DNA from 3 places in the Burkholderia sp. AU30198 genome. Region 3 is predicted to be linked to each of the others. Evidence: predicted binding sites of a transcription regulator. Region 3 holds the regulator's gene; each other region holds the start of a gene.
What was found. Region 3 encodes LexA, which represses DNA repair genes until DNA is damaged. Its sites were predicted from a motif close to ACTGTATNNNNATACAGT; they were not measured.

Region 1 (10,010 bases), on a different contig from region 3:
CGCGAGCACCGTCACGTCGCCGCCGACATACGCATCGTCGGTGCTTTCCTGGAAACGCAGCACGAACAGCCAGTCGAGCGCGGCGGCGGCGGCGACGATGACGACGGCACCCACCGCGATGCGCATCCACGGCACGCGGCGCTGTTGCTTCGCGGGCTGGTCGAGTGTGGCTGCTTCACGGGATGAGGCAGCGGCTTGGGTCGTATCCATCGATTCACCTATGTATATGCACTTATCAAGTCGATCGACGGCATGTCGTCGATCGGGGAAAGGGCTAGCGTTCCGGCAGGTTGTGCGTGATCCGGAACAATTCGTCTCTCAGGCGGGCCGCCTGCGTCGACCCGAACCGCTGCTCGAACGCTTCCTGCGCGGCGAGCCAGTGCACCTGCGCGTCGGCGATCTTCGTTTCGCCGTGCGCGGTCAGCGCGAACGTCTGGCGGCGGCATCGTGGCTCGATCCGGCCGGCCACCAGCGCCGCGCCGACGAGCGGCTTGAGCGCGCGCAGCAGCGCGGTGCGTTCGATCACCAGCACGGTCGACAGTGTCGCCATCGTCAGGCCCGGCCGGTCGCGCAGCAGCGCGAGAATGCTGTACTGCGACGGCGTCACGCCCGCCCGCGACAGATAGCGCTCGTAGAACTGCGAGATCCGGCGGGCGGCTTGCCGGACCGCGAAGCAATCGTCATCGGTGAGCGTCGTCTTGTGCATGTACACATATTAGGGTGAGGGGCGGTGCGAATCGATGGTCGGGGCAGGATCAGATTGGTGTCGTGGCTGTACCAATCGGCGGCAGACCGGGGCGTTCGCGCGCCGGATCAGGCCGCCGCCGGAACAATCCAGCCTTCGCGGTCGCAGTAGGCGGCCGTGTAGTCGATGAACGCCTTGACCTTCGCGGGCAGCAGCGCGCGGTTCGCGTACGCGAGCTTGATCTCGACGAACGCGTCGACGAGATCGGCGTCGGCCAGCAACTGCACGAGCGCGCCCGACGCGAGCTGGGCGCCGACGAGCGTTTTCGGCACGACGCCGATGCCGAAGTCATGCAACACCATTTCGCGGTTGAAGACGGGGCTGTTCGACGAGATGTCGAAGCGGAACGGCACGGTCAGCGTGTTGCCGTCGACGCGGAACGACAGCGCGGGCCGGCGCAGCGACGGCGACATCGGCACGAACAGATGGTCGGCGAGGTCGGCGGGCGTGACCGGGCGCGAATGGGCGCGCAGGTACGCGGGCGTCGCGACGATCACGAGCGGAATCCGTTCGACGAGCCGCACGACGGTCGATTCGTTCGTCAGCATGTACGGCACGACGATGCCGATGTCATAGCCTTCGCCGACCAGATCGACCGGGCGCTCGGTCAGCGTCACGTCGAGGCGTACCTTCGGGTGTGCGGCCTTGAAGCCGGCGATCAGCGGCACCAGCTGGTTCAGCGCGGCCGTCGTGTGTGCGACGAGGCGCAGCAGACCCTCGGGCTCACGCGTGTGCGTCTGCGCTTCGGCTTCGAGCGAGTCGAGTTCGTCGAGCACGGCCGCGCAGCGCTCGTAAATGCGCTCGGCCGTTTCGGTCAGCGACACCTGGCGCGTGGTCCGGTGCAGCAGCCGGCTGCCGAAGCGCGCCTCCAGATCCGCGACCGCGCGCGACACGACAGGCCGCGCGAGGCCGTGCATGTCGGCGGCGCGCGTGAAGCTGCGCATCTCCACCACCGACCGGAAAATCCGCAGCTTGTCGATGTAGTCCATGTCCGTCTCCTTGACGCGAGGCCGGCCACCGGCCTTGTTACGGCGGAGTGTACATTGACTTTATGCATATGCACATATAAATTGCCAAGCATGAACGACACCTCGATTGCCCACGCGTGCAACTGCCTCGCGCTGCGTCAGGCGGCGCGCTTCGTCACGCAACTGTACGAGCGCCATCTGGCCCCGGTTGGCGTCACGCCCGCCCAGTTCTCGATCATGGCGAACCTGACGCGCACGCCTGGCCTGCTGATGAGTGAACTCGCCGATGCGCTCGTGATGGATCGCACAACGCTGCTGCGCGCGCTGAAGCCGCTGCAGCGCGACGGCTTCGTCGCGACGGCCGCGTCCGAACACGATACGCGCGCGCATGCGCTGAGCCTCACGAAGCTGGGCGAGCGCACGTTCGCGCAGGCAAAAGTCGCATGGCAGGCCGCGCAGGACGAATTCGAGACGCAGTTCGGTCGCGACCGCGCGAAGGCGCTGCGCGACGAACTGTTCAGTGTGACCGCGGAACGCTAGACGAGCTGGCGGCAAACTGGAGCGGAATTCGAGCCATTGGCCTCTTTAGTGGCGCTCGCGGGAGGGAATTGGTTTTTGAAACTGTCCGGTTCGATGGCGATCTGGACAGTTTTTATTTCCAGTTGTAGAGTCCCCTGACGGATTTCACGGGCCGGCGCCGCCGGCACGCGTCAGAGGAGCCACCGATGCTGCAGTTGAGTGACCGCGACAGCGCGATGCTGCGCGGGGATTTCGGCGAGGGCGTCGCGCGCGCGATGCGGATCGTCGTGCGCACGGCGCAAGTGATGTCCGCGCCGCACCTGATCGACATCACGTCCGCGCATATCGACGGCTGTCTTTACCACGGCCAGACCAGCCTCGACTTCGTCGAGTATTTCGTCGACACCGGCGCGAAGGTCGCGGTGCCGACCACGCTGAACGTCGGTTCGCTCGACCTGATCCATCCCGAGCTCTACCACGGCGACCGCACGATCCAGCGCGACGCGCAGCGCCTGATGGATGCGCATCTGCAGCTCGGCTGCGAATCGAGCTTCACGTGCGCGCCGTACCAGTTGAAGAACCGTCCCGCGAAAGGCGAGCAGATCGCCTGGGCCGAATCGAACGCGATCGTGTTCGCGAACTCGGTGCTCGGCGCGCGGACGAGCCGGTACGGCGATTTTCTCGACCTGGCCGCGGCGATCACCGGGCGCGCGCCGTATGCGGGGCTGCATGTCGAAGCGAACCGCGCCGCGCGGATCGTGTTCAACGCGCCGGACTTCCGCCGCCTGGCGTCGCGCGACATCTATTTCGCCGCGCTTGGGCTGCTGATCGGCAGGATCGCGGGCGCGGTCGTGCCGGCGATCGTCGGGCTGCCGGCGGACACCACCGAAGACGAACTCAAGGCGCTGGGTGCGGCTGCCGCGTCGAGCGGTGCCGTCGCGCTGTTCCATGCGGTCGGTGTGACCCCCGAGGCGCCCACGCTCGATGCCGCGTTGCACGGCCAAGCGGCGCAACGCACGGTCGACGTCACGATGGCCGATCTCGACGCGATTCGCCACACGCTGAACCACGGCGCGGCCGGCGACGCGCTCGTCGCGGTGGCGCTCGGCACGCCGCATTTCTCGCTGGCCGAATTCCGCACGCTCGACAGCTTGCTCGACGCGTTCGACGGCAAGCCCGCCTGCGATTTCTACGTGAACACGAGCCGGTTCATCCTGTGGGAGCTGGAGGAGGCCGGTCTCGCGGAGAAATTCGCGGCACGCGGCATCCAGATCGTCGTCGATACCTGCACGTACATCACGCCGGTGATGAAACAACTGTCGGGGCTCGTGATGACCAATTCGGGGAAATGGGCGTCGTATGCGCCCGCGAACATCGGCGTGACGGTCGCGTACGGCAGCATGCGCGAATGCGTGCGCTCGGCGTATGAAGGAAAGGTGCGATTCGATGACTGACGCGACAGGCAAGCTGTTGACGGGCGACACGCTCGTGCCGGGCAGCGCATGCGCGCTGACGTTCGTGCTCGACAAGCCGCTCAGCTTCTGGGGCGGCTACGACTCGGGCGCGGGAAAGATCGTCGATCGCGGGCATCCGCAGGCCGGCGCGAGCCTCGCCGGCAAGGTGATGGTGATGCCGCATGCGAAGGGCTCGAGTTCGAGCAGCAGCGTGCTCGCGGAGGCCGTGCGCAACGGCACGGGGCCGGTCGGGATCGTGCTGAAGGAGCGCGACCTGATCATCTCGATCGGCGCGATCGTGGCCGCCGAGCTGTATGCGATCGCGGTGCCGGTGGTGTGCGTGACCGATGACGTGTACGACGCGATCGTCGCCGCGACGGGGGACGTGCGGATCGAAGCGGCCGAGGGTGACGGTGCTGCGAAGATTTACGTCGGCGACGCGGCGCCTGACGCCGGCTCCCCCAATCCGCCTGCTGCCTCCCGGTAAGCACTCGGCGTCTGCCCGGCCCAGCGCCGGAACGCGCGCGTGAAATTGGCCGGGTCGGTGAATTGCAGCCGCTCGGCGATCGTCTTCAGGTCGAGATCCGACGCGGCGAGCAACTGCTTCGCGTCGCGAAACCGCGCTTCGTCGAGCAATTGCCGATAGCTTGAACCGGCTTCCTCCAGGCGGCGCCGCAGCGTGCGCGTCGACACGAGCAGCGCGTCGGCGAGCGTCTCCGGCCCCGGGTAATCGCCGGCGCCACGTGCCAGCTCCGCGCGCACGCGTTCGACCAGATCGCCTTCCTCCTGACGCACCTGCGCATACTCGCGTTCCACCTGCACGAGCGCCTGCCGGTGCGCGACTTCGTCGGCGAGCGGCAGCGGCCAGTCGAGCACATCGCGCGCGATCCACAGCGCGTTCGCGGCACAACCGAATTCGACCGGCGGCAATTGATCGCGATAGCGCGCGAAATAGGGCGGCTCAGGCCACACGAATTGCAGCTTGATCGGTGGCGATGCGCGCCCGGCCCATTGCGAGATGTTCTGCGCGAGCCCCGTCAGCACGAATTCGAACATCACGTGATGCTGCAGCACCGGGCTGGCTTGCACGCCGTGCAGTTCGAGCGTCGCGCCGCGTTCGTCTTCGTCGTAGGTCAGGCGATATTGGCGGTTGCGCATCCGGAAGTAGCGCTGCGTGACGGCGAGCGCCTCGCGGATGTCCCGCGCGGTCAGCGTCGCGTAGCCGAGAAAGCCGTGCACGGTCGGCTTCAGCAGCAGCCCGAACGCGAGCCCGATGCCCGGATCGCCGCCGATCTCGATCGCGTTGAGCACGAGCCGCCCCCATTGCGACGGCGCGACGCGCGCGTCCGGTTCGGCCAATACGGCGTCGCGCAGGCCCGTGCCGGCGCGCACCGCGGCCAGATCGACACCGCGCTCGGCCAGCGCCTGCAGCAGCAGGCGCGTATAGGCGACCGGAATCGTCGGCCGGCGCAGCCCGAGGCGGTCCTTGGCGAGAGGGGAGGTCATGTCGTCTTGGCCGGAAATGACAAGCATTATGGCTGTTTGCCCCCTCACGTTCAAGGCGGCGCGCGCCTACGATGTCACGCATCGCTTATTGGCACGAATTGGCACGCTCATCATGACCACGACCTTTCCCCACCTGCTCGCCCCGCTCGATCTCGGCTTCACGACGCTGAAGAACCGCGTGCTGATGGGCTCGATGCACACGGGCCTCGAGGACAGCCGCAAGACGCTGCCGCGGCTCGCCGAATATTTCGCCGAACGCGCGCGCGGCGGCGTCGGCCTGATCGTGACGGGCGGTTTCGCGCCGAACGTGGCCGGCTGGACCAAGCCGTTCGGCGGCACGCTGATGACGTCAGCCGCCGCGCGGCGGCATCGCCAGATCACGGATGCCGTGCACGCGGAAGACGGCAAGATCGCGCTGCAGATCCTGCATACGGGCCGCTACGGCTATCACCCGTTCGCGGTCGCGCCGTCGAAGATCAAGTCGCCGATCTCGCCGTTCGCGCCGCATGAACTGAGCGCGGGCGGCGTCGAGCGGCAGATCCGCGCGTTCGTCCGCTGCGCGAAGCTCGCGCGTGAGGCCGGGTATGACGGCGTCGAGATCATGGGCTCCGAGGGCTACCTGATCAACCAGTTCATCTCGATGCATACGAACAAGCGCACCGACCAGTGGGGCGGTTCGTACGAGAACCGCATCCGGCTGCCGATCGAGATCATCGAGCGCACGCGCGAAGCGGTCGGCCGCGATTTCATCCTGATCTACCGGCTGTCGATGCTCGACCTGATTCCGGACGGCAGCGACTGGAGCGAAACCGTGCAGCTCGCGAGGGCCGTCGAGCGCGCGGGCGCGACGATCATCAACACGGGGATCGGCTGGCACGAGGCGCGCGTGCCGACGATCGCGACGTCGGTGCCGCGCGGCGCGTTCGCCTGGGTGACGAAGAAGATGAAGGGCGAGGTCGGCATTCCGCTCGTGACCACCAACCGGATCAACCGTCCCGAAGTGGCCGAGCAGATCCTCGCGGACGGCTGCGCGGACATGGTGTCGATGGCGCGCCCGCTGCTCGCGGATGCCGAGTTCGTGGTCAAGGCCGCGCAGGGCCGCGCCGACGAGATCAACACCTGCATCGGCTGCAACCAGGCGTGTCTCGATCATGCGTTCAAGAACAAGATCGCGTCGTGCCTGCTGAATCCGCGCGCGTGCCACGAGACGGAGCTGAAATACACGCCCGCCGCGCAACCGAAGCGCATCGCGGTGGTCGGCGCGGGTCCGGCCGGGCTCGCATGTTCGACCGTGCTCGCGCAGCGCGGCCATCAGGTCGACCTGTTCGACGGCGCGGCCGAGATCGGCGGCCAGTTCAACATGGCGAAGCGGATTCCGGGCAAGGAAGAGTTTCACGAAGCGCTGAGCTACTTCGGCCGCCAGGTCGAGCTGACCGGCGTGAACCTGCACCTGAACCGCCGCGTCGACGCGAGCGACCTGATCGCGGGCGGCTACGACGAGATCGTGCTCGCGACCGGCGTCGCGCCGCGCGACCCGAAGATTCCGGGGCAGGACGGGCCGAACGTGCTGAGCTACATCGACGTGCTCGCGGGCAGGCAGCCGGTCGGCCGGCGTGTCGCGGTGATCGGTGCGGGCGGGATCGGCTTCGATGTCGCCGAGTATCTGGTGCAGGAAGGTGAATCGCCGGCGCTCGATCTGGAAGAGTGGAAGGCCGAATGGGGAGTGACCGACCCGGCCGCGACGCGTGGCGGCGTGACGCGTGCGCAGGTGGCGGCGCCCGCGCGTGACGTGACGCTACTGCAGCGCAAGGCCGCGCCGCTCGGCAAGGGGCTCGGCAAGACGACCGGCTGGATTCACCGCGCGACGCTGAAGATGAAGCAGGTGAAGATGATCGGCGGCGTGAACTATGAACTGATCGACGCGCGCGGGCTGCATGTGTCGTACGGTGAGCAGCGCACCGATCACGAGTTGATCGAGGCCGACACGATCGTGCTCTGCGCGGGGCAGGAGCCGCAGCGCGCGCTGCTCGCGCCGCTGCAGGCGGCCGGGCGCTCGGTGCACCTGATCGGCGGCGCGGAACTGGCCGCCGAACTCGACGCGAAGCGCGCGATCGATCAGGGCGCGCGGCTCGCGGCCCGGTTGTAACGGGCGGTTGCTGCCGCGTTCGTGACGATGTTCGTCGCGTGACGGCGCGTTGCCGGCGCGACGAACCACAATTTGCCATTTGATCCGCTGATCCGCTGATCCGCCGACACGCCGACACGCCGACACGCCGATACGCCGATACGCCGATACGCGCGCACAGGCCATCAATGTAGCGGGTGTCCCGCGCCACCACGCAACGTGGCGGCACGACCCCGGCAAGCGCGAGCGGCCGGCGCCGTTCAGGCCGCCTCTGCCCGCTCTTCCTCTTCCGCGTCGAGCATCGCCTTGACGATCAGGTAGATGGCCGGCAGATCATCATCGTCGCGACGCCAGTCGACCGGCTCTTCGACGTCCGAGGCGACCAGGCGGCTGTCGCGTAGCCGGATGAACGCGTCGACGACGGCCGGATCGTTGCGGTTCAGGAAGCCGGCATTCGAGAATGCCAGCTCTTCGACGTTCAGCAGCGCCTGCCAGCTCATCGTGCGGACGGCCGCAGGATGGGTGCGGCGCCGCAGGCCGAGCGCCCGCTGCGCGGGGCCGCCGGCGACACGCTGCAGATCGACGACCGCCCGTTGCGCGGCGCGCTCGAAGTGGACGGGGTTGAAGCCGGGTTGCTCGGGATCGAATGCGGATGCCTGGAACATGGTCGCCTCACAAAAGTCCGTTCGTCTGTGAATGACGGAATTCGGGTCAAATGGTGCAAAAGCACTGTAAATATATACAGTGTTTGGCGCGGTTTCAAGCCCCGGATGAAGGATTTTGTGCGATGGCCACCGAAGCGGGCGGCCGCACCGGGCAAGCGAACGATCTACACCGCTGCCGCGATCGTCTCCCGCAACCACCGGTGGGCCGGATCGCGATGCACGCGTTCGTGCCACAGCATCGACATTTCGTAGCCGGGCACGTCGACGGGCGCTTCCACGACCCGCAACGCGGGCACGTCGCGCACCAGCCGCTCGGGCACCATCGCGACGAGATCGGTGCTGGCGACGGCCGACATCACGAACAGGAAGTGCGGCACCGACAGCACGACGCGCCGCGTGGCCCCCACCTTTGCGAGCGCTTCGTCGGTCACGCCGAAGAAGCCGGCGCCGTCGGGCGACGTGATCACGTGCTCGAGCGTGCCGAACTGCGCGAGCGTGGGGCGCCGTTTCAGCTTCGGGTGACCGGCGCGGCCAATGAGCACGTAACGCTCGACGAACAGCGGCAGCCGCCGCATGCCGGCCGGCGATCCTTCGGTCGTGTGGAAGGCGAGGTCGATGCCATTTCGTTCGGTATCCTGCTCGATTCGTGGCGGCACGAGCTCGACGATCGCGAGCCGCGTGCCGGGGGCGGTCGAACGCAGCGTGTTCAGCGCGGGCAGGACGATCGTCGATTCGCCGTAGTCGGTCGCCGCCACCCGCCACGTGTTCTGCGCGGTGGCGGGATCGAACGGCGTGGCGGGGATCACCGCGCGTTCGATCGCTTCGATGGCGTCCCGCAACGGCTCGCGCAGCGCCTCCGCGCGCGCGGTCGGCCGCATCCCGCGCGGCCCCGGCAGCAGCAGCGGATCGCCGAACAGGTCGCGCAGCTTCTGCAACTGCACGCTCACCGACGGCTGCGACATGTTCAGCTTCTCGGCCGTGCGCGTGACGTTGTGCTCGGCGAGCAGCACGTCCAGCGTGACGAGCAGATTGAGATCGAGTCGCCTGAGATTATTCATGGCTATACCTGCAATATCAGGAATTCATTTCAAATATACCTTCGGTCGCGGCATCCTGCAGTCATTCAATCAACGGAGTACCGAACATGAATGTGCTGATCGTCTATGCCCATCCCGAACCGCGTTCGCTGACCGGCGCGTTGCGTGATTTCGCCGTCGAGCATCTCGAAGCGGCCGGCCACACGGTGCAGGTGACCGACCTGTATGCGATGAACTGGAAGGCGGCGTTCGACGCGGACGACATGACCGGGCGTGACCCGGACGCGCGTTTCGATCCGTCGAACGACTCGAAGCACGCGTTCGCAACCGGCACGCAGCGCGAAGACATCGTGCGTGAGCAGGACAAGCTGAGGTGGGCCGATGCGGTGATCCTGCAGTTCCCGCTGTGGTGGTTCTCGATGCCGGCGATCATGAAGGGCTGGTTCGAGCGCGTGTACGCGTGCGGCTTTGCCTACGGAGTGGGCGAGCATTCCGACACGCATTGGGGCAATCGTTACGGCGAAGGTTCGTTTGCCGGCAAGCGCGCGATGCTCATCGTCACGGCAGGCGGGTGGCAATCGCATTACAGCCCGCGCGGCATCAACGGACCGATCGACGACGTGCTGTTCCCGATCCAGCACGGGATGCTGTATTACCCGGGCTTCTCCGTGCTGCCGCCGTTCGTGATCTACCGGGCGGGGAAGATGAACGAAGCGCGCTTCGACGAAACGCGTGCGGCGCTCGGCAAGCACCTGGACGAACTGTGGACGACGCAGCCGATTCCGTTCCGGCGGCAGAACGCGGGAGATTACGAGATCCCGGCGTTGACGCTGAAGGACGAAATCGCACCGGGGAAGGTGGGCTATGCGGCGCATCTGGCGCACGAGTATTGATGACGCATGGCAGGCCCGCGCGAGAGGGCGGCGCGCGGGCATGTCGACACCTGCGCCCGAATCAAGTAGTTTCCGGAGATCGACGCGATTCGTCTGCA
Region 2 (10,010 bases), on a different contig from region 3:
GGCTGCGCGACGCGGTCGGCGCGTTCCGGGTCGGCGGGCAAGCGGTCGAACCCGCATTCGATATGAAGGTGGCCGCTCAGGCGGTGGTGGCGTGACGTACCCGGCCTGATGCGCGACCGGTATAAACGCAACTAACGGCCGAGTCGCGCAACCTCCGCCAGCACCGCTGCGGTGCATACCCATATGAGCGGGATGTATTTCACTTCCCGCCGATCCTGTGACACCATTTGCCCCTTCCTGCGAGTCGGGGCATACCCGTATCGCGCCCCTTTTCAGTCAAGCAAGAAAGCGAGAAACAGATGAAGCGTCGCAGTCTCCTGAAGGTATTTTCCGTGCTGGCTACCGGTGCAGCACTGACGCTGTCGGCAGGCGCGCACGCCGAAGACAAGGTGATCAAGGTCGGCACGGTGGCCGGTCCGGATTCGGAAGTGTGGCAGCTCGTGCAGAAGGTCGCGAAGGAGAAGGAAGGCCTGAACGTGAAGGTCGTCGAGTTCAACGACTATGTGCAGCCGAACGCGGCGCTCGACGCGGGCGACCTCGACGCGAACAGCTTCCAGCACCAGCCCTACCTCGACAGCCAGGTGAAGCAGCGCGGCTACAAGCTGGTCACCGCGGGCCTGACCTACATCTCGCCGATGGGCGTGTACTCGAAGAAGTTCAAGGCGCTGAAGGACCTGCCGCAAGGCGCGAAGGTCGCGGTGCCGAACGATCCGTCGAACGAGAACCGCGCGCTGCTGCTGCTGCAGACGCAGGGCCTGATCAAGCTGAAGGCCGGCGCGGGCACGGGCGGCAACAACGCGACGGTGCTCGACATCGCCGACAACCCGAAGAAGCTGAAGATCTCCGAACTCGACGCCGCGCAACTGCCGCGCGTGCTGTCGGACGTCGATGCGGCCGTGGTCAACACGAACTACGCGCTCGCCGCGAACCTGCAGCCGACCAAGGATGCAATCGCGCTCGAATCGCTGACGAGCCCGTACGCGAACGTGATCGCCGTGCGCGCGAAGGACAAGGACCAGCCGTGGGTGAAGAAGCTGGTCAAGGCGTACCAGTCGCCGGAAGTGAAGGAATTCATCAAGAAGCAGTTCAAGGGCTCGATGGTCGCGTCGTTCTGAACGTCGCACACCGGTTGTCCCGTTGAACGAAAAGGGCCTGCATCATGCGGGCCCTTTTTTATTGGCGCGGCCGGTCGACGGCCGCAGGGTGCATCGCGTTCAACGCCGGCTCACATCTCGCCGCGCCGCGAGCAGATCGACATGATCTGCTGGATCGCATAGTTGTCGCGCACGCCCGGCAGCGATTGCACGACACACTCGTGAAAGCGTCGCTCGCGCGGCAGCAACATCGCGTTGTTGCGATACAGCGCGTCGCAGGAGCGCTGGATCAGCTGGGCCGCCGCGCCGTTGCGGCTTTCGCGCAGCGCATTGAGCATGCAGTCGTCGTATTGCGCACTGCCGTCGGTCAGCGCGAACGCCGCACCCGGCAGCGTCAGCGCGACGGCCGCGCATGCGATGGCTCGGATCCCCCGTTTCATGTGCTCTCCGATGGAGTGGACTGGGTCGGCCGACAGCATAACGTAAAGCCGCGAGCGCGGCAGACGCGTTGCGCCGGGCCGACGGGTGCCGCCGCCGGGCGGGTTTCGCGCGCGGGAGGCGCACCCCGTCGGGCGTCGCGGCCCGGCACCGTCGCGAAAGCGCGGAGTCAGGCGGTGGTCTGCGGAAATGGTATCCTCGTGCGTTCGCCGCTGCACGCCTTCCCGGGGCATGCGCGGGCCGGCCGCCCCTGCGTTGACGCGTGGCGGCGCCCGCATGACGGCGGCGGGAATCCATCATCCAGAACCGACACAATACGGGGGAGACACCCATGAAGCGTTTCAAGACTTTCGCGATCCGTTCGATCACGGCCGGCGTGGCCGCACTCGCGCTGGCAGGTGCCGCGCACGCACAGACCGTCAAGGTGCTGTCGATCGTCGACCACCCGGCACTCGACGCGATCCGCGACGGCGTGCGCGCCGAACTGAAGGCGGAAGGTTACGGCGACGACAAGCTCAAGTGGGAATACCAGAGCGCGCAGGGCAACACGGGTACGGCTGCGCAGATCGCGCGCAAGTTCGTCGGCGATCAGCCTGACGTGATCGTCGCGATCGCGACGCCGGCCGCGCAGGCGGTGGTCGCGTCGACGAAGAGCGTGCCGGTCGTCTATTCGGGCGTGACCGATCCGGTCGCCGCGCAGCTCGTGAAGGGCTGGGGCCCGTCGGGCACCAACGTGACGGGCGTGTCCGACAAGCTGCCGCTCGATCGCCAGGTCGCGCTGATCAAGCGCGTCGTGCCGAATGCGAAGACGGTCGGGATGGTCTACAACCCGGGCGAGGCGAACTCGGTCGTGGTCGTGAAGGAGCTCAAGGAAATCCTCGCGAAGCAGGGGATGACGCTGAAGGAAGCGGCCGCGCCGCGTACCGTCGACATCGGCCCGGCCGCGAAGAGCCTGATCGGCAAGGTCGACGTGATCTACACGAACACCGACAACAACGTCGTGTCCGCGTACGAAGCGCTCGTGAAGGTCGCGAACGAAGCGAAGATCCCGCTCGTCGCGGGCGACACCGACAGCGTGAAGCGCGGTGGCATCGCGGCGCTCGGCATCAACTACGGCGACCTCGGCCGCCAGACGGGCAAGGTCGTCGCGCGCATCCTGAAGGGCGAGAAACCGGGCGCGATCGCGTCGGAGACGAGCAGCAACCTCGAACTGTTCGCGAACACGGGTGCGGCCGCGAAGCAGGGCGTCACGCTGTCGCCGGATCTGCTCAAGGACGCGAAGACGGTCATCAAGTAAGCCGCGGCCCGACCGCTGCGCTTGCGGGCCCGATCCGGGCCTGAACGACCTCGCCGGACGGGCGGCTCCCACCCGGGGCCGCCCGTTCGCTTCGCCCGGCCGTACACGTCCGGCCGGGAAGCAACAGGATTTCCCCATCATGTCTCTGTTCTCGTTACTGGGCGCCCTGGAGATCGGCCTGATCTTCAGTCTCGTCGCTCTCGGGGTGCTGATCTCGTTTCGCATCCTCAACTTCCCCGACCTCACCGTCGACGGCAGCTTTCCGCTCGGCGGCGCCGTCGCCGCGACGCTGATCTCGGCCGGCTACGACCCGTTCAGCTCGACCTGCCTCGCGATCGTCGCGGGCGCGGTGGCCGGCTTCATCACCGGCTGGCTCAACGTGCGCCTGAAGATCATGGATCTGCTCGCCAGTATCCTGATGATGATCGCGCTCTATTCGGTGAACCTGCGGATCATGGGCCGGCCGAACGTGCCGCTGATCACCGAGCCGACCGTCTTCACCGTGCTGCAGCCCGACTGGATGCCCGACTACGTGCTGCGTCCGGCGCTGCTCGCGATCGTCGTCGTGGTCGCGAAGCTCGGCCTCGACTGGTTCTTCTCGTCGCAGCTCGGCCTCGCAATGCGCGCGACCGGCGCGAACCCGCGGATGGCGCGTGCGCAAGGCATCGCGACCGGCCGTGCGACGCTCGCCGGGATGGCGCTGTCGAACGCGCTCGTCGCGCTCGCCGGTGCGCTGTTCGCGCAGACGCAAGGCGGCGCGGACATCTCGATGGGGATCGGCACGATCGTGATCGGGCTGGCTGCCGTGATCATCGGCGAGACGCTGCTGCCGGCGCGCCGGCTCGTGCTGACGACGCTCGCCGTCGTGCTCGGCGCGATCGTCTACCGCTTCTTCATCGCGCTTGCGCTCAACAGTGAGTTCATCGGGCTGAAGGCGCAGGATCTGAACCTCGTGACGGCCGCGCTCGTCACGATCGCGCTGGTGCTGCCGGCGACGCGCAAGAAGCTGTTCGCGCGCAAGAACGGAGGGGCCTGACATGCTGTCCGCACAAGACCTGAAACTCACGTTCAACCCCGGCACGCCGATCGAGACGCGCGCGCTGCGCGGGCTGTCGCTCGAGATTCCCGACGGCCAGTTCGTCGCGGTGATCGGCTCGAACGGCGCCGGCAAGTCGACCTTCCTCAATGCGGTCAGCGGCGACCAGGCCGTCGATGCGGGGCGCATCTCGATCGATGGCACGGACGTCACGCGCAAGGCCGCGTGGGACCGCGCGCACCTCGTCGCGCGCGTGTTCCAGGATCCGATGGCCGGCACCTGCGAGGCGCTGACGATCGAGGAGAACATGGCGCTCGCGATGGCGCGCGGCGCACGGCGCGGCTTCCGGGGGGCGCTCGACCGGCCGTCGCGCGAACTGTTCCGCGACAAGCTGCGGCTCCTGAACCTCGGCCTCGAGAACCGGCTGACCGACCGGATCGGGCTGCTGTCGGGCGGCCAGCGGCAGGCGGTGAGCCTGTTGATGGCGTCGCTGCGGCCGTCGCGGATCCTGCTGCTCGACGAGCATACGGCCGCGCTCGATCCGAAGACGGCCGCGTTCGTGCTGGAGCTGACCGCGCGCATCGTCGCCGAGAGCAAGCTGACGACGATGATGGTCACGCACAGCATGCGGCAGGCGCTCGACTACGGCGACCGCACGGTGATGCTGCACCAGGGGCAGGTCGTGCTCGACGTGTCGGGCGACGCGCGCAAGGGGCTCGACGTGCCGGACCTGCTGCAGATGTTCGAGAAGGTGCGCCACGAGCAGCTCGACGACGACGCGCTGCTGCTCGGCTGACGGGCGGCAGGCGGGCTGGCGCGGTGTGCAGGGTGCGCATCGTGCCGGTCGGCAGGCCGGCTGGGCTGGGCGCGGTTCGGCCCGGCCCGGTTGCGCGATCCGGTTCGCGTGCGCCGTATCGACTCCGGAGGCGCGGGGCGGGCGTGCTGGCCACGCGCGCCGGTGATGCCGGGGGCGACGCGCCGTCATAAGTCGGGCCCGCCGGCTTGTTACCGGTCTTTCATCTGACAAAGGACCGGTTTCGTACCAGTACTGTTCGGCGTGGACGCATTGCCATATACTGTATATCCATACAGTTGTGGGTGGCGTCATGCTCGCATCCTCCATTTCTCCCGAATCCCTTCATCCGTCGCTTTGGCGCGGCTCGCAGCTCGCGCGTGGCGGCCCGCGCACGATCGACACGGGTTTTGCATCGCTGTCCGCCGAGTTGCCGGGCGGCGGCTGGCCGGTCGGCGGGCTCGTCGAGCTGCTGGCCGCGCAGCCGGGCTGCGGCGAGATGCGGCTGCTCGCGCCCGCGCTCGCGCGCACCGTCAGCGCGCGGCGCCCGCTCGCGCTCGTCGCACCGCCGCAGTCGCCGCATGCGACCGCGCTCGCCAGTCTCGGCGTGCCGGCCGACGCGCTGCTGTGGCTGCGCGCCGGCAGCCGCACGGATGCTTTGTGGGCTGCCGAACAGGCGCTCAAGACCGGCTGTTGCGGCGCGCTGCTGCTGTGGCAGGACGCGCGGCCCGATGCGCTGCGGCGTCTGCATCTCGCGGCTGCGCGCACGGGAGACACGCTGTTCGTGATGCTGCGCCCGCTGTCGGCCGAGCGGCAGCCGTCGCCGGCCGTGCTGCGGGTCGCGCTGTACCCGGTGCCGGGTGGCGTGTCGCTCGACATCGTCAAGCGGCGCGGCCCCGCCCGCAGCGAGCCGCTCGTGCTCGACCTGCCGTCGCCCATCGTGGAGAGCCGCTATGCGCGTCTTGCTCGGCATCCATCTGCCGCGCCTGCCGCTCGACGTGTGCGTCGCGCCTCCGTCTGACGGCGAGGCCGGCGGCGCCGGCTGTGCGGTGCTCGAGCAGGGTGTCGTGCTGATCGCCGACGCGGCCGCGCGCCGGCAGGGCGTGCGCGCGGGCATGAAGCGCGGCGGCGTGCTCACGCTCGCGCCGCACACGCAGCTCGTCGAACGCGATCCCGCGCGCGAGGCCGATGCGCTGCGCGCGGTCGCGCTCGCGTTGCTGCGCTTCTCGCCGTGCGTCGCGCTCGATGACGAAGCCACGCTGCTCGTCGACGTCGGCCCGAGCCTGCGCTTGTTCGGCGGGCTGCCGTCGCTGTGCCGCCAGGTGCGCGCGACGCTCGCGGCGCTCGGCTATGCGGCGCGCCTGTCCGCCGCGCCGACCGGGGGCGGTGCATGGCTGCTCGCGCGTGTGTCGGCCCGTGCACGCATCCGGCGCCGCGTTGCCGGCCAGGTGTCGCTCGTTCGTTCGCTCGACAGGCTGCCGTGCGTGCTGCTGCCCGATGCGCGCCCGTATGCAGGCTGGTTCGACGGCCTCGGTTGCCGCACGCTCGCCGATCTGCGCGGCCTGCCGCGTGCGGGGCTGCAGCGCCGCTGCGGCCCCGCGTTGCTGGCCGCGCTCGATCGCGCGTATGGCGATGCGGTCGAGCCGCTTGCATGGATGGCGGTGCCGCCCGTGTTCGACGTGCGGCTCGAATTGCAGGAGCGCGTCGAATACGCGGAAGCCGTGTTGTTCGTTGCACGGCGGCTCGTCGTGCAGCTCTGCGGCTGGCTGGCCGCGCGGCACCTGTCACTGGCCGCGATGACGTTCGATCTCGAACACGAGCGCGGCCGCCAGGCCGTGCCGCCGACGCCGCTCGAACTCGCGTTCGCGTCGCCGGTGCGTGACGAGGCGCATTTCATGCGGCTGCTCGGCGAGCGGCTCGCGCGCGTCGAGTTGCCGGCCGCGGTGATCGCGGTGCGGCTGAAGGCCACGCGCGTCGAATCGGTCGCGCCGCCGGCCGACGATCTGTTCCCCGAGCCGGGCGGCACGCGCGAGACGCGCGCGCGGCTGTTCGAGCTGTTGGTTGCGCGGCTCGGCGCGGACAACGTGCTGCGCGCGGCGCCCGTCGCCGATCACCGGCCCGAGGCCGCGAACCGCTGGCTGCCGCTCGACGCGCAGGCCGGCAAGCCAGCCGGCGGGCCGCCCGCCGTGCCGCCGAGGCCAGCGTGGTTGCTGGCTGAGCCGCTGGCGCTGTTGATGCGCGGGGAGCGGCCGGTATTTCATACGCCGCTGAGGATGATGTCGTCGGTGGAGCGGATCGAGGCCGGGTGGTTCGACGGTCAGCTCGCTGCACGCGATTACTGCGTCGCGCAGGACGAGGCCGGTGCGTGCTACTGGGTGTTCAAGGAGCGGGCGGGGAGCGAGGCCGAGCCGCGCTGGTTCCTGCACGGCCTGTTCGGGTGAGCGGCGATGGTTGCGGAATTCAGCTGGCTGCCCGATTACGCGGAGTTGTTCTGCCGTTCGAACTTTTCGTTCCTGCATGGCGCGTCGCATGCGGAAGAATTGGTCGAGCGTGCGTTCGAGCTCGGCTATCGCGGGATCGCGATCACCGACGAATGCTCGCTCGCCGGCGCACCGCGCATGCATGTCGCGGCGAAGGCGAAAGGACTGCCGCTCGTCATCGGTTCGTATTTCGAAGTCACGCCGGATGAAGTCGCGCCCGGCCACGATCCGGGCCCCGGCGCGTTCGGGCTCGTGTTGCTTGCGCAGAATCGTGAAGGCTACGGCAACCTGTCCGAGCTGATTTCGTGGCGGCGGATGGAGTCACCGAAGGGCACTTACAAGCTGACGTCGCGGATGCTGTCGGCGCCGCCTGCCGAGTTTGCGCATTTGCGCGGCCTGCCTGACTGCTTCGCGATTCTCGTGCCGACGTATCCGGTGCGTGCTGATGTCCTCGATGCGCAGGTCGCGTGGTTTCGCACGACCTTCGGCGAACGTGCACGGCTCGGGCTCGTGCAATTGCAGCGCGCGCTGGACGGGGCGCAGCGCGAGGAGATTCGTGCTGCGGCTGAGCGGCGTGGCGTGCGCATCGTCGCGCTCGGCGACGTGACGATGCACCGGCGCTCGTGCAAGGAACTGCAGGACGTGATGACGGCGATTCGCGTCGGGATGCCGGTCTCCGAATGCGGGTATGCGCTTGCGCCGAATGCGGAACAGCATTTGCGCGCGCGGAACCGGATCGGGAATCTGTATTCGCCGGCGGAGATCGAGGAGACCTGCACGATTCTCGATACGTGCGACTTCAAACTGGACTCGCTGCGCTACGAGTATCCCGACGAGATCGTGCCGAAGGGGCTCACGCCGACGAGCTATCTGGAGCAGGAAACCATGGCCGGGGCGGCCACACGCTATCCGCAAGGTGTGCCGGAGAAGGTGTCGAAGCAGATCCGGTATGAACTCGGCCTGATCGCACAACTGAGCTACGAGCCGTTCTTCCTGACCGTCTACGACATCGTCAAATACGCGCGCAGCCAGAACATCCTGTGCCAGGGTCGCGGCTCGGCGGCGAACTCGGTCGTCTGCTTCTGTCTCGGCATCACCGAGGTGAATCCCGAGCAGAGCACGATGCTGTTCGAACGCTTCATCAGCGTGGAGCGAGGCGAGCCGCCCGACATCGACGTCGACTTCGAGCATCAGCGTCGGGAAGAAGTGATCCAGCATATCTATGAAAAATACGGGCACAACCGCGCCGCACTCGCCGCCGCCGTATCGACCTATCGCCCGCGTGGCGTGCTGCGCGAAACCGGCAAGGCGCTCGGCGTCGATCCGATGCTGGTCGATCGCGTCGCGAAAGCGCATCGCTGGTTCGATGGCAGCCGCGACCTGCTGCAGCAATTCTCGACGATCGGGCTCGATCCCGAGACGCCGCTCATCCTGGCGTGGGCCCGGCTCGCCGCGCGGCTGCTGAACTTCCCGCGCCATCTGTCGCAGCACTCGGGCGGTTTCGTGATCAGCCGCGGCAAGCTCACGCGGCTCGTGCCGGTCGAGAACGCGGCGATGGACGGGCGGCGCGTGATCCAGTGGGACAAGGACGATCTCGAAGCACTCGGGCTGATGAAGGTCGACGTGCTCGCGCTCGGCATGCTGTCGGCGCTGCATCGCGCATTCGACATGCGTACCGCGTGGCGCGGGCCGCCGGAGCCGGATGGCGAGCCGTTCACGCTGAAGCACATTCCTCAGGATGACAAGGCGACCTACGACATGATCTGCCGTGCCGATACGGTCGGCGTGTTCCAGATCGAATCGCGCGCGCAGATGTCGATGTTGCCGCGCCTGCGCCCGCGGACTTACTACGATCTCGTGATCGAGGTTGCGATCGTGCGACCGGGGCCGATCCAGGGCGGGGCCGTGCACCCCTATCTGAAACGGCGCCAGGGCATCGAAAAGGTCAGTTATCCGAAGGAGGACTTGAAGCCGGCACTCGAACGCACGTACGGCGTGCCGATCTTCCAGGAACAGGTGATGCAGATCGCGATGATCGCGGCAGGCTTCACGCCTGGCGAGGCTGATGAACTGCGCCGCGCGATGGCCGCGTGGAAGCGCAAGGGCAATCTCGAGCAATATCACCGCAAGATCGTCGACGGGATGCGCGAGCGCGACTATCCACCCGACTTCGCCGAACAGATCTTCGAGCAGATCAAGGGCTTCGGCGATTACGGTTTCCCCGAAAGCCATGCAGCCAGCTTCGCGAAACTCGCGTACGCCAGCAGCTGGCTCAAATGCCACGAACCGGCGATCTTCCTCGCCGCGCTGCTGAACAGCCAGCCGATGGGTTTCTACCCGCCGTCGCAACTCGTGCAGGACGCGAAGCGCCACGGCGTGCAGGTGCTGCCGATCGACGTGACGCAAAGCAACTGGGAAGCATCGCTCGAAGCGCTGCCCGACCAGCCGCCTCCCGATGGCCAGCCGGCCGTGCGGCTCGGCCTGTCGCTCGTGCGTGGTCTCGGCGAAGCCGCGGCGCGACGCATCGAAGCGGCACGCGCAACCGACCCCTTCGACAACGTCGATACCCTCGCGCGCCGCGCTCAACTCGAACGCCGCGATCTCGAAGCGCTCGCCGCCGCGAACGCGCTTGCAACGCTCGCCGGCCATCGTCGCGATGCGTTGTGGCAAGCGGTTGCAGCAGCCCCCGAACGCGACCTGCTCGCGACCGCGCCGATCGACGAACCCGAGAGGCCCGCGCTCGGCGCGCCGTCGGAAGCCGACGACATCCTCGCCGACTATCACACCACCGGCCTCACGCTGAACCGCCACCCGGTCGCGCTGCTGCGGCCCGCGCTGCGTGCGCGGCGGCTGTCGTCCGCGGCCGAACTGC
Region 3 (10,010 bases):
TGCTGCGCGATCGGCGGCAACTGCGTGGTCGGGAAGAACACGCCCGACAGCAGCAGCATCGGCGTCAGCACGAGCGTCTGATAAAACATGAAGAAATCGTAGGACGGCGCGAGCGCCGTGACGATCATCGCGATGCTTGCAAACGCGAGGCCCGCGAGCGCGATCACGGGCAGCGCCGCGAGCATCGACGGAAACTGCGCATAGCCGAGCGCCCCCGCGACGAGCATGATCGCGGCCCCCGACAGCATCGCCTTGCTGGCTCCCCAGACGATCTCGCCGAGCACGATGTCGCCGAGCGCGAGCGGCGTATGCATGATCGCTTCCCACGTGCGCTGCACGTGCATTCGCGAGAAGCCCGAATACATCGACTCGAAGCTCGCGGACATCATCACGCTCGATCCGACCGTGCCGGCCGCGAGGAACGCGATATACGACACGCCGTCGACATGGCCGAGCATCAGGCCGAGCCCGAACCCCAACCCGAACAGATAGATCATCGGATCGGCAAGATTGCCGAACATCGACGCGAGCGCAAGCTTGCGCCAGACGAGATAGTTGCGCCGCCAGACGGCGATCCAGTTGGTCGCGTTGGCGGGCATCGCGATCGCGAAGCGTGACACGCGCGGCGGTGCCGACGGTGCGGCGGCGGAATAGTTGCGGACGTCCATGATCGATCAGTCCTGCATTTCGCGGCCCGTGAGCCGCAGGAACACATCTTCAAGATTGGCCGGGCGATGCAGATAGCGCAACCCCGTGCGACCCTTGAGTCGCGCACTGAGCGGTTCCGGGTCGCTCACGTAGCAGAACAGCGTCTCGCCGCTGATCTCGGTGTGCTTCGCGAACGCCGCCAGCTCGTCGCGCAGCGTGGCCGGATCGGGCCCGTAGATCTCGATCACGTCGCAGCCGATCTCCGATTCGATCAGCGCGTGCGGCGCGCCTTCGGCGATCTTGCGGCCTTCCTCGATCACGCACAGGCGGTCGCACAGGCGTTCGGCTTCTTCCATGAAGTGGGTGGTGATCAGGATCGTCTTGCCGCGTGCGAGCAGCGAGCGCAGGCGTTCCCACATGAGGTGACGCGCCTGCGGGTCGAGGCCCGTCGTCGGCTCGTCGAGCACCAGTACATCGGGATCGTTGACGAGCGCGCGGGCGAGCGTCAGGCGGCGCTTCATGCCGCCCGACAGCTCGCCGACCTTCGCATCGGCCTTGTTCTCGAGCTTCGCAAATTCGAGCAGCGGCTTCACGAGCGCGCGCGCAGCCTGCGCCGACATGCCGAAATAGCGGCTGAACACGAGCAGATTCTCGCGCACGGTGAAGTCGGGGTCGAGATTGTCGAACTGCGGGACGACCCCGACGCGCTGGCGCGCATGTCGCGCACGCGATGGAACCGGTTCGCCGCAAAGCGAAATGGTGCCTGCATCGGGATGTGTGAGGCCGAGCAGCATTTTCAGCGTGGTGGTCTTGCCGGCGCCGTTCGGCCCGAGCAGGCCGTAGCATTCGCCGGCCTGTACGGTGAAGGACAGGCCGTTGACGACGAGCTTGTCGCCATAGCGCTTTTCGACGCTCCGGAAATCGATCGGTGCAACGGACATGGGCATGTTGTCGTTGTAAGCGGGCGCGGCAGCGTTCCGCTGCCCGATGCGTGGCCGGCTGGCGAACCGATCGGACGATTGCGTGTCACACGGGCATGACCGAAGCGCACGACGCCGGCACCTGATGGCCCGCTGGAGTACGAACGGGCCATTCTAGTGCATCGGCTGCGTCTCTTCAGGGCATGCCTGCACGGTGCGATGCATGCGCGCACCGATCGTGCACCGCATCATCGCGCACGCGCCGAGCGGGGCGAATCAGCGTTTTCCATCCCTTGCGTCCTGAATTGCGGCGCACCATGATGAATGCGTAGGCTCGTTGTTGCGATAGGGAGGTTCCATGGCTAGCTACAACAAGATTCTCTTGTGTTATGACGGCACGCTCGAAGGACGCAAGGCATTGCGCTGCGGCGCCAATCTCGCGATGGACCTGAAGGCCGAGACGCATTTGCTGTCGGTCGTCGACATGCGCTCGAGCATTGCACAGAGCGCGGGTTTGCTGACCGACGTCGCGTGTGGCCGGTTCGAGGAAACCGCGCGTGAGATCCTGCAGGAAGGGGTGAACTGGCTACGCGAGCGCGGCGTGCAGGCCGAAGGCCATTTCGCGTTCGGTTATCCGATCGACGAAATCGCGAATCTTGCGACGGAACTGCAGGCCGATCTGGTTGTTGTCGGCCATCGGTGCCGCAGCGGGCTGTCGAGATGGTGGATGGGCTCGGGCAACACACAACTGCTCGATCGCGTGAACTGCAGCATTCTGGTTGCGTGTTCGTCCGCGCAGGAGCAGAAAGCCGAAATCGCGCGTGAGCGTGAAGCGGCCACGGCGAACGGCAAATGATCCCATGATTCGATGACTGCCTGACCGGCGAATCGCGCCGGTCAGGCGTCGTGCCACGTCAGTGGCGCGGGCGCCGGCCGTGGCCAGCCGAGACTGGTCAAGCGTGCAGGTCGATCGCGGACAACTTCCACGAGAACAGGCCGAAGCGGTGGAATATCGCCGCGTAGCGCGTGCCATCGGCACTGCGCTGATAGGTCACGACGAATTCATCGATATTCCGGTATCCGGCGCTGGTTTGCTGCTGGTGCGGCGAATGCGTTGCATCGACCGGGCCGGCCGGTGCGGCAGCGGCGGGTGGTTGCGATGACGCAACTGTCGTGGTCGCGTTGCTGCCCGGAGTCGCTGCGCTCGCCGGTGCCGGATTGGCTGCCGGTGCGGCTGGCGTGTTGCCCGGTGCGTTGCTGCCTGACGGCAGATTCGACCATTCCGGTGGACGCTCCCCCGGATTGCCATACGGCGGCAGCCCGCTCATCAGCGCGGCCACGCCCTCCGGGGTCGCGTACGCATCGACCAGCGGGCCGATCAGCGCAGACCCGATCAGCGCGCCAATCACCGCGAACGGATTGTTCTTCTTCACCGCGTCGATCCGACGCATCAACTCTTCCGTGACCTGTTGCTTCAGGCTGATGCGCAGCGACGGAAAATCGACATATTCACTGATGGCCTGCGCATCGCGCGCATCGATCGCCGATTTCAGGCGACCGAGCGCGACGTACGGCGACGCGTAGGCATAGCCGATCGCCGCAACGACGGCGACGGCCAGCACGACGATCAGCAGGGGCTTGAGCCGCCAGGCGCGGCCCGACGATCCGGTCACGTTGCCTCCGGTGCGGGGATGTTCCGCAATCAGAGACCGCCCGGCGTGGCCGATCGTTCCTCTGCGATGCAGTGATCGATCATCCGGCACACGGCATCGATCGTGCCGACCATGATCAGGCGCGAACGGCCGTGATAGACGCGCACCGGTGCGCGGCGTGCGGGCTCTGCGTGATTCAGGCCGGCGTTCAGCGATACCCGCGCGAAAGCGGGGAGCGCCGACGGCAGCAGGGACGCCTGCCGTTCGACTGCGACTTCTTCTTGCACAGGCGCCGCCGCGGACAGCGGTGCGCAGGGCGTGCGGCCGCGCAGGTGACGCAGGCGACCGAATTGACGGAAAGGCAGCAGACGGGCAAGGCGTTCCATGATGTTCTCCTCAGCGAGACGGAATGTCAGAGTTCGCCCGAGCGGATCAGCCCGACGGCGATGCCTTCCAGCGCGAATTCCGCGCTGCCGGCCTTGACGAAGATGTTTTCGTAATCCGGGTTCTCCGCGATCAGCTCGAGACCGCCCGGCCGGCGCATCAGGCGCTTGACCGTGACGTCGTCGCCGAGACGCGCAACGATGATCTGGCCGTCCTTCGCTTCCGTGCGCTTTTGCACGGCGAGGAGGTCGCCGTCGAGAATGCCGGCGTCGCGCATCGACAGGCCGCGCACTTTCAGCAGGTAGTCGGGCTTGCTGGTGAACAGCGCGGGATCGCATGCGTAATGCTGCGAGATGTGCTCCTGCGCGAGGATCGGGCTACCGGCGGCGACGCGGCCGACGAGTGGCAGCGACAGTTGCATCAGACCGGCGTGCGGCAGCGTGAACTGGTACGGGGCGTCTTCGATGCCGAGCAGGCGGATGCCGCGCGACGCGCCGGCGGCCAGCTCGATCACGCCTTTGCGTGCCAGCGCACGCAGGTGCTCCTCGGCCGCATTCGGCGAGCTGAAGCCCAGTTCGGCCGCGATCTCGGCACGGGTGGGCGGGAATCCGGAGCGCTCGATCGCGCGGCGGATCAAGTCGAACACTTGCTGCTGACGGGCGGTGAGTTTGGTCATGGCTGAACTGTATGGATAGACAGTGAGCTGTATTTTTATACAGTAGTTCGGGAATTTCAAGTGTTACGTGAGGTTCGACGCGATCGCGCCGGTTCCGGCGTGATTTCACGGCGTCCGGACGCCGGTTCATCTGCCGCAACCGTCCATCCCGTCTGCGTTAGCACTTTTGGGTATTAAAAAATGAGGAACGATTATTTTTAATCATGTAACCCGTTCGTTAGACTGGCCCGACATCGCAATACCGACAACACTGGAGAACCAAGGATGGGCAAGCGCAATACGGGGCTGGTGGGCGGAGTGGGCCGCCTGATCGCAACACTCGCGCTGGGCGCGGCGGCGGCGCTGGGCGTCGCGACGCACGCGCAGGCCGATACGACCTTCCTGAACGTGTCGTACGACCCGACGCGCGAGCTGTATCAGGACTTCAACCAGGCGTTCGGCAAGGAGTGGAAGGCCAAGACGGGCGAGACGGTCAACTTCAAGCAGTCGCACGGCGGTTCGGGCGCGCAGGCGCGCTCGGTGCTCGACGGCCTGCAGGCCGACGTCGTCACGCTGGCGCTGGCGTACGACATCGACGCGCTCGCGAACAAGGGGCTCGTCAACAAGGACTGGCAGAAGCGCCTGCCCGACAACGCATCGCCGTATACGTCGACGATCGTGTTCCTGGTGCGCAAGGGCAATCCGAAGGGGATCAAGGACTGGGACGACCTGACCAAGCCGGGCATCTCGATCGTCACGCCGAATCCGAAGACGTCCGGTGGCGCGCGCTGGAACTACCTGGCCGCCTGGGCGTACGCGGTGCACAAGCCGGGCGGCAATGAGCAGACGGCGAAGGAATTCGTCACGAAGCTCTACAAGAACGCGGGCGTGCTCGACTCGGGCGCGCGCGGCGCGACGACGAGCTTCGTGCAGCGCGGGATCGGCGACGTGCTGATCGCATGGGAGAACGAGGCGTTCCTGTCGGTCAAGGAATTTGGCACCGACAAGTTCGAGATCGTCGTGCCGTCGGTGAGCATCCTGGCCGAACCGCCCGTCGCGGTGGTCGACAAGGTGGTCGACAAGAAGGGCACGCGCAAGCTGGCCGACGCGTACCTGAACTTCCTGTATAGCCCGCAGGGCCAGGAGATCGCGGCGCGCAACTACTACCGGCCGCGTTCGAAGAACGTGCCGGCGGAGCTGACGAAGCAGTTCCCGAAGCTGAAGCTGTACACGGTCGACGATACCTTCGGCGGCTGGACGAATGCGCAGAAGACGCATTTCGCGGACGGCGGCGTGTTCGATTCGATCTACAAGCCGCAGTAACGCCATAACGACAGCGGTGCGCCACGACAGCGCGCCGCATCCCCGACGGCTCGCCGGCGCAATGCATCGCGCCGGCGTTTGCGTCGGACCCATGAGCAGCAACGACCCAGCAAGAGCATCCGATGACGACGTACACCTTTCGCAAGCCGAGCGCGCTGCCCGGTTTCGGCGTGACGCTAGGCATCACGGTGGCCTATTTGAGCCTCGTGGTGCTGATACCGCTCGCCGCCACGTTCCTGAAGACCGCGACGCTGTCGTGGGACCAGTTCGTCACTGCCGTCACGTCGCCGCGCGTGCTCGCGTCGTACCGGCTGACGTTCGCGTCCGCCCTCGGCGGTGCGCTGATCAACGCCGTGTTCGGCTTCCTCGTCGCGTGGGTGCTCGTGCGCTACACGTTTCCGTTCAAGCGCCTCGTCGATGCGATCGTCGACCTGCCGTTCGCGCTGCCGACGTCGGTCGCCGGCATCTCGCTCGCGGCCGTCTATGCGACCAACGGCTGGGTCGGCCAGTATCTTGCGCCGCTCGGCATCAAGATCGCGTTCACGCCGGCCGGCGTGCTGGTCGCGCTGACCTTCATCGGGCTGCCGTTCGTGGTGCGCACCGTGCAGCCGGTGCTCGAGGATTTCGAGCGCGAGCAGGAAGAGGCCGCCGCGTGCCTCGGCGCGTCGCGCTGGCTGACGTTCCGCCGCGTCGTGCTGCCGTCGGTGCTGCCGGCGCTGCTCACCGGTTTCGCGCTTGCGTTCGCGCGCGCGCTCGGCGAGTACGGCTCGGTGATCTTCATCGCCGGCAACGTGCCGATGAAATCCGAGATCACGTCGCTGCTCATCATCACCAAGCTCGAGCAGTACGACTACGCGGGCGCGACCGCGCTCGCGGTCGTGATGCTCGTCGTGTCGTTCCTGATGCTGCTGCTGATCAACACGCTGCAGTGGTATCTGCAGCGCCGCACCAGCAAGGGCGCGAGCGGCCCCGCGCCCGCCACCGTCACCGCCGTCGCAGCAGGAGGCCAGCAATGAGCCAGGAGGCTACCGCCGTGCTGAAAAACCCGTCCGCCGCGCAGGCGCGCGCCGCGAAGCGGCTCGACCCCGTCAGCGAGTCGCGCGTCGTGCGCTGGCTGCTCACGGGCATCGCGCTGGCGTTTCTTGCATTCTTCCTCGTCGTGCCGCTTGCCGCGGTGTTCGTCGAGGCGTTGAGAAAGGGCGTCGGCTTCTATCTCGAATCGCTCGCCGATCCCGACGCGTGGTCGGCGATCAAGCTGACGTTGACCGTCGCCGCGATCGCCGTGCCGCTGAACCTCGTGTTCGGCGTGTGCGCATCGTGGGCGATCGCGAAATTCGAATTCCGCGGCAAGGCGCTGCTGACGACGCTGATCGACCTGCCGTTCTCGGTGTCGCCGGTGATCTCCGGCCTCGTGTACGTGCTGCTGTTCGGCGCGCAGGGCTGGTTCGGGCCGTGGTTGCAGGATCACGACGTGCAGATCATCTTCGCGGTGCCGGGCATCGTGCTCGCGACGGTCTTCGTCACGTTCCCGTTCGTCGCGCGCGAGCTGATTCCGCTGATGCAGGCGCAAGGCACCGACGAGGAAGAAGCCGCGCGCGTGCTCGGTGCGTCCGGCTGGCAGATCTTCCGCCGCGTGACGCTGCCGAACGTGAAGTGGGGCCTGCTGTACGGCGTGATTCTCTGCAACGCGCGCGCGATGGGCGAGTTCGGCGCGGTGTCGGTCGTGTCCGGCCACATCCGCGGCGTGACCGACACGATGCCGCTGCACGTCGAGATCCTGTACAACGAATACAACTTCGCGGCGGCGTTCGCGGTGGCGTCGGTGCTGGCGCTGCTCGCGCTCGTCACGCTCGCGCTGAAGCTGCTCGCCGAGCGCCACCTGGCCGCCGAACTGGCCGGCTCGCGCGACGCCGTTCCCGCACATGCCGGCCCCGTCGCCGCCGTTTCGTCGAAATCGTAAAGAGGCAACCAGAATGGGTATCACCGTCCGTCACCTTCAGAAGCGCTTCGGCGATTTCACTGCGCTCGACAACGTATCGCTCGACTTCCCGCCCGGCGAACTCGTCGCGCTGCTCGGGCCGTCCGGCTGCGGCAAGACCACGCTGCTGCGCGTGATCGCGGGCCTCGAGCACGCGGATGCGGGGCAGGTCGTGCTGCAGGGGCTCGACGTCGCGTCGGTCGGCGCGCGCGAGCGCCAGGTCGGTTTCGTGTTCCAGCACTACGCGCTGTTCCGCCACATGACGGTATTCGAGAACGTCGCGTTCGGGCTGCGCGTGAAGCCGCGCCGCGAGCGGCCGTCGGAAAGCGTGATCCGCGACAAGGTGCACGAGCTGCTGAAGCTCGTGCAGCTCGACTGGCTTTCGCAGCGCTATCCGTCCGAGCTGTCGGGCGGCCAGCGCCAGCGGATCGCGCTGGCCCGCGCGCTCGCGGTCGAACCGAAAGTGTTGCTGCTCGACGAACCGTTCGGCGCACTTGACGCGAAAGTCCGCAAGGAACTGCGCGGCTGGCTGCGTCGTCTGCACGACGACCTGCACATTTCGACGATCTTCGTCACGCACGACCAGGAGGAGGCGCTGGAAGTCGCGGACCGCATCGTCGTGCTGAACCGCGGCCACGTCGAGCAGGTCGGCAGCCCGCAGGACGTCTACGATCATCCGCAGAGCGCGTTCGTCTACGAGTTCCTCGGCGCGGCCAACCGGTTGCCGGGCACGGTCGCCGGGCGCGGCTTCGTCGCCGAGGGGGCGGCCGCGCCGATCGAGGTCGACGCCGATTTCGCGGGCCCCGCGAATGCGTACGTGCGGCCGCACGACCTGCAGCTGTGGCCGGCGGGCGAAGGGCACCGCGACGGCATCGCAGTGGACGTGCGCCGCGTGATTCCGCTCGGCGGTTCGGTGCGCGTGGAGCTCGAGGCGCGCGCAGGCGGCGCGCTCGAAGCCGAACTCGACCGCGACGCGTGGCGTGCGCTGTCGCTGCAGGTCGGCGACGGTGCGACGGCCGTGCCGCGCGCGGTGCGCGTATTCCCCGCGCGCTGACGCGCGGGTGCAGGGCAGGAGGGGGCGGGTGCCGCTCCGATTACACAAGCAAACAACGACAGCCTAAGAGGCATACCCATGAATTTTCAGCAACTGCGCTTCGTGCGCGAAGCGGTACGCCAGAACATGAACCTGACGGAAGTCGCGAACGTGCTGTACACGTCGCAGTCGGGCGTGTCGAAGCAGATCAAGGATCTCGAGGACGAGCTCGGCGTCGACATCTTCATCCGCCGCGGCAAGCGGCTGACGGGGCTCACCGAGCCCGGCAAGGCCGTGCACCAGCTGATCGAGCGGATGCTGCTCGATGCCGAGAACCTGCGCCGTGTCGCACGCCAGTTCGCCGACCAGGACAGCGGCCACCTCGTCGTCGCAACGACCCACACGCAGGCGCGCTATGCGCTGCCCAAGGTGATCCGGCAGTTCACCGACGTGTTCCCGAAGGTGCACCTCGCGCTGCGCCAGGGCAGCCCGCAGCAGATCGCGCAGATGATCCTGAACGGCGAGGCCGATCTCGGCATCTCGACCGAGGCGCTCGACCGCTACCCGGACATCGTCACGTTCCCGTGCTATTCGTGGCACCACACGGTGGTCGTGCCGAAGGACCATCCGCTCGTCGGCCGCGAGAACCTGACGCTCGAGGAAATCGCCGAGTACCCGATCATCACGTACGACCAGGACTTCACGGGCCGCTCGCACATCGACCAGGCGTTCACGCAGGCGGGTGCCGTGCCCGACGTCGTGCTGACCGCGATCGACGCGGACGTGATCAAGACCTACGTCGAACTCGGGATGGGGATCGGCGTCGTCGCGGCGATGGCCTACGATCCGCAACGCGACACGGGGCTCGTCGCGCTCGACACGCAGCACCTGTTCGAAGCGAGCACGACGCGGGTCGGGCTGCGCAAGGGCGCGTTCCTGCGCGCCTATGCGTACCGGCTGATCGAGATGTTCGCGCCGCACCTGAACGAAGCGGAAATCGCGGGGCTGTTGCGCGAAGCCGTCTGACGACAACGCGTCGCGCGCCGTCCGCGCCATTGCAGCGGATGGCGCGACGTACCTGCGCGGGGGTTGTCATGCATTGGGCGGCGGCAGGCGATCTGCCGCCGCCTAGGTTGTTCGATTCACCGAATCATCGACCGCCATCGCGGTTTCCAGTCCGATTCATCACCACACGCGGCGAACGCGATGCGGTCGCCTGCCGGCACACCATCAAGGCAGCACGTGCGAGCACCCCGTTTCGGGTGCCGTCATCCGCCATACCGGGCGACCCGTTTCCCCATCGATGTGATTCAATGCGCGTGAATGCCTGCGGGCGGGCGTTGACGCGGCCCTTCGACCACCACCTGACCGGTAGGCCCACACAGCGGCGCAATGCACAGCACCGGAACGAGCCGCG

Region 1: a site for LexA is predicted at 8,046-8,063, ahead of LGN19_RS09435 (DUF2471 family protein). Genes of this name have one in related genera too.
Region 2: a site for LexA is predicted at 4,941-4,958, ahead of imuA (translesion DNA synthesis-associated protein ImuA). Genes of this name have one in related genera too.

What each region holds. Positions count from the first base shown of each region.
Region 1 is NZ_JAIZSA010000003.1:123,481-133,490, reverse strand. It holds gene LGN19_RS09475 (HlyD family secretion protein) at 1-210, opposite strand, end outside; gene LGN19_RS09470 (MarR family winged helix-turn-helix transcriptional regulator) at 275-706, opposite strand; gene LGN19_RS09465 (LysR family transcriptional regulator) at 814-1,734, opposite strand; gene LGN19_RS09460 (MarR family winged helix-turn-helix transcriptional regulator) at 1,825-2,253, shown strand; gene LGN19_RS09455 (aconitase X) at 2,439-3,686, shown strand; gene LGN19_RS09450 (aconitase X swivel domain-containing protein) at 3,679-4,173, shown strand; gene LGN19_RS09445 (AraC family transcriptional regulator) at 4,113-5,219, opposite strand; gene LGN19_RS09440 (NADPH-dependent 2,4-dienoyl-CoA reductase) at 5,305-7,338, shown strand; gene LGN19_RS09435 (DUF2471 family protein) at 7,578-7,982, opposite strand; gene LGN19_RS09430 (LysR family transcriptional regulator) at 8,147-9,040, opposite strand; gene LGN19_RS09425 (NAD(P)H-dependent oxidoreductase) at 9,127-9,912, shown strand.
Region 2 is NZ_JAIZSA010000008.1:29,925-39,934, forward strand. It holds gene LGN19_RS18475 (methyl-accepting chemotaxis protein) at 1-95, shown strand, start outside; gene LGN19_RS18480 (MetQ/NlpA family ABC transporter substrate-binding protein) at 300-1,115, shown strand; gene LGN19_RS18485 (VF_A0006 family four-cysteine protein) at 1,226-1,534, opposite strand; gene LGN19_RS18490 (ABC transporter substrate-binding protein) at 1,864-2,829, shown strand; gene LGN19_RS18495 (ABC transporter permease) at 2,969-3,865, shown strand; gene LGN19_RS18500 (ABC transporter ATP-binding protein) at 3,867-4,661, shown strand; gene imuA (translesion DNA synthesis-associated protein ImuA) at 4,972-5,679, shown strand; gene LGN19_RS18510 (Y-family DNA polymerase) at 5,612-7,099, shown strand; gene LGN19_RS18515 (error-prone DNA polymerase) at 7,106-10,010, shown strand, end outside.
Region 3 is NZ_JAIZSA010000004.1:414,616-424,625, reverse strand. It holds gene LGN19_RS12880 (ABC transporter permease) at 1-668, opposite strand, end outside; gene nodI (nodulation factor ABC transporter ATP-binding protein NodI) at 675-1,589, opposite strand; gene LGN19_RS12870 (universal stress protein) at 1,927-2,424, shown strand; gene LGN19_RS12865 (DUF2939 domain-containing protein) at 2,522-3,241, opposite strand; gene LGN19_RS12860 (hypothetical protein) at 3,271-3,606, opposite strand; gene lexA (transcriptional repressor LexA) at 3,633-4,280, opposite strand; gene LGN19_RS12850 (sulfate ABC transporter substrate-binding protein) at 4,545-5,582, shown strand; gene cysT (sulfate ABC transporter permease subunit CysT) at 5,705-6,598, shown strand; gene cysW (sulfate ABC transporter permease subunit CysW) at 6,595-7,542, shown strand; gene LGN19_RS12835 (sulfate/molybdate ABC transporter ATP-binding protein) at 7,556-8,614, shown strand; gene LGN19_RS12830 (CysB family HTH-type transcriptional regulator) at 8,693-9,619, shown strand.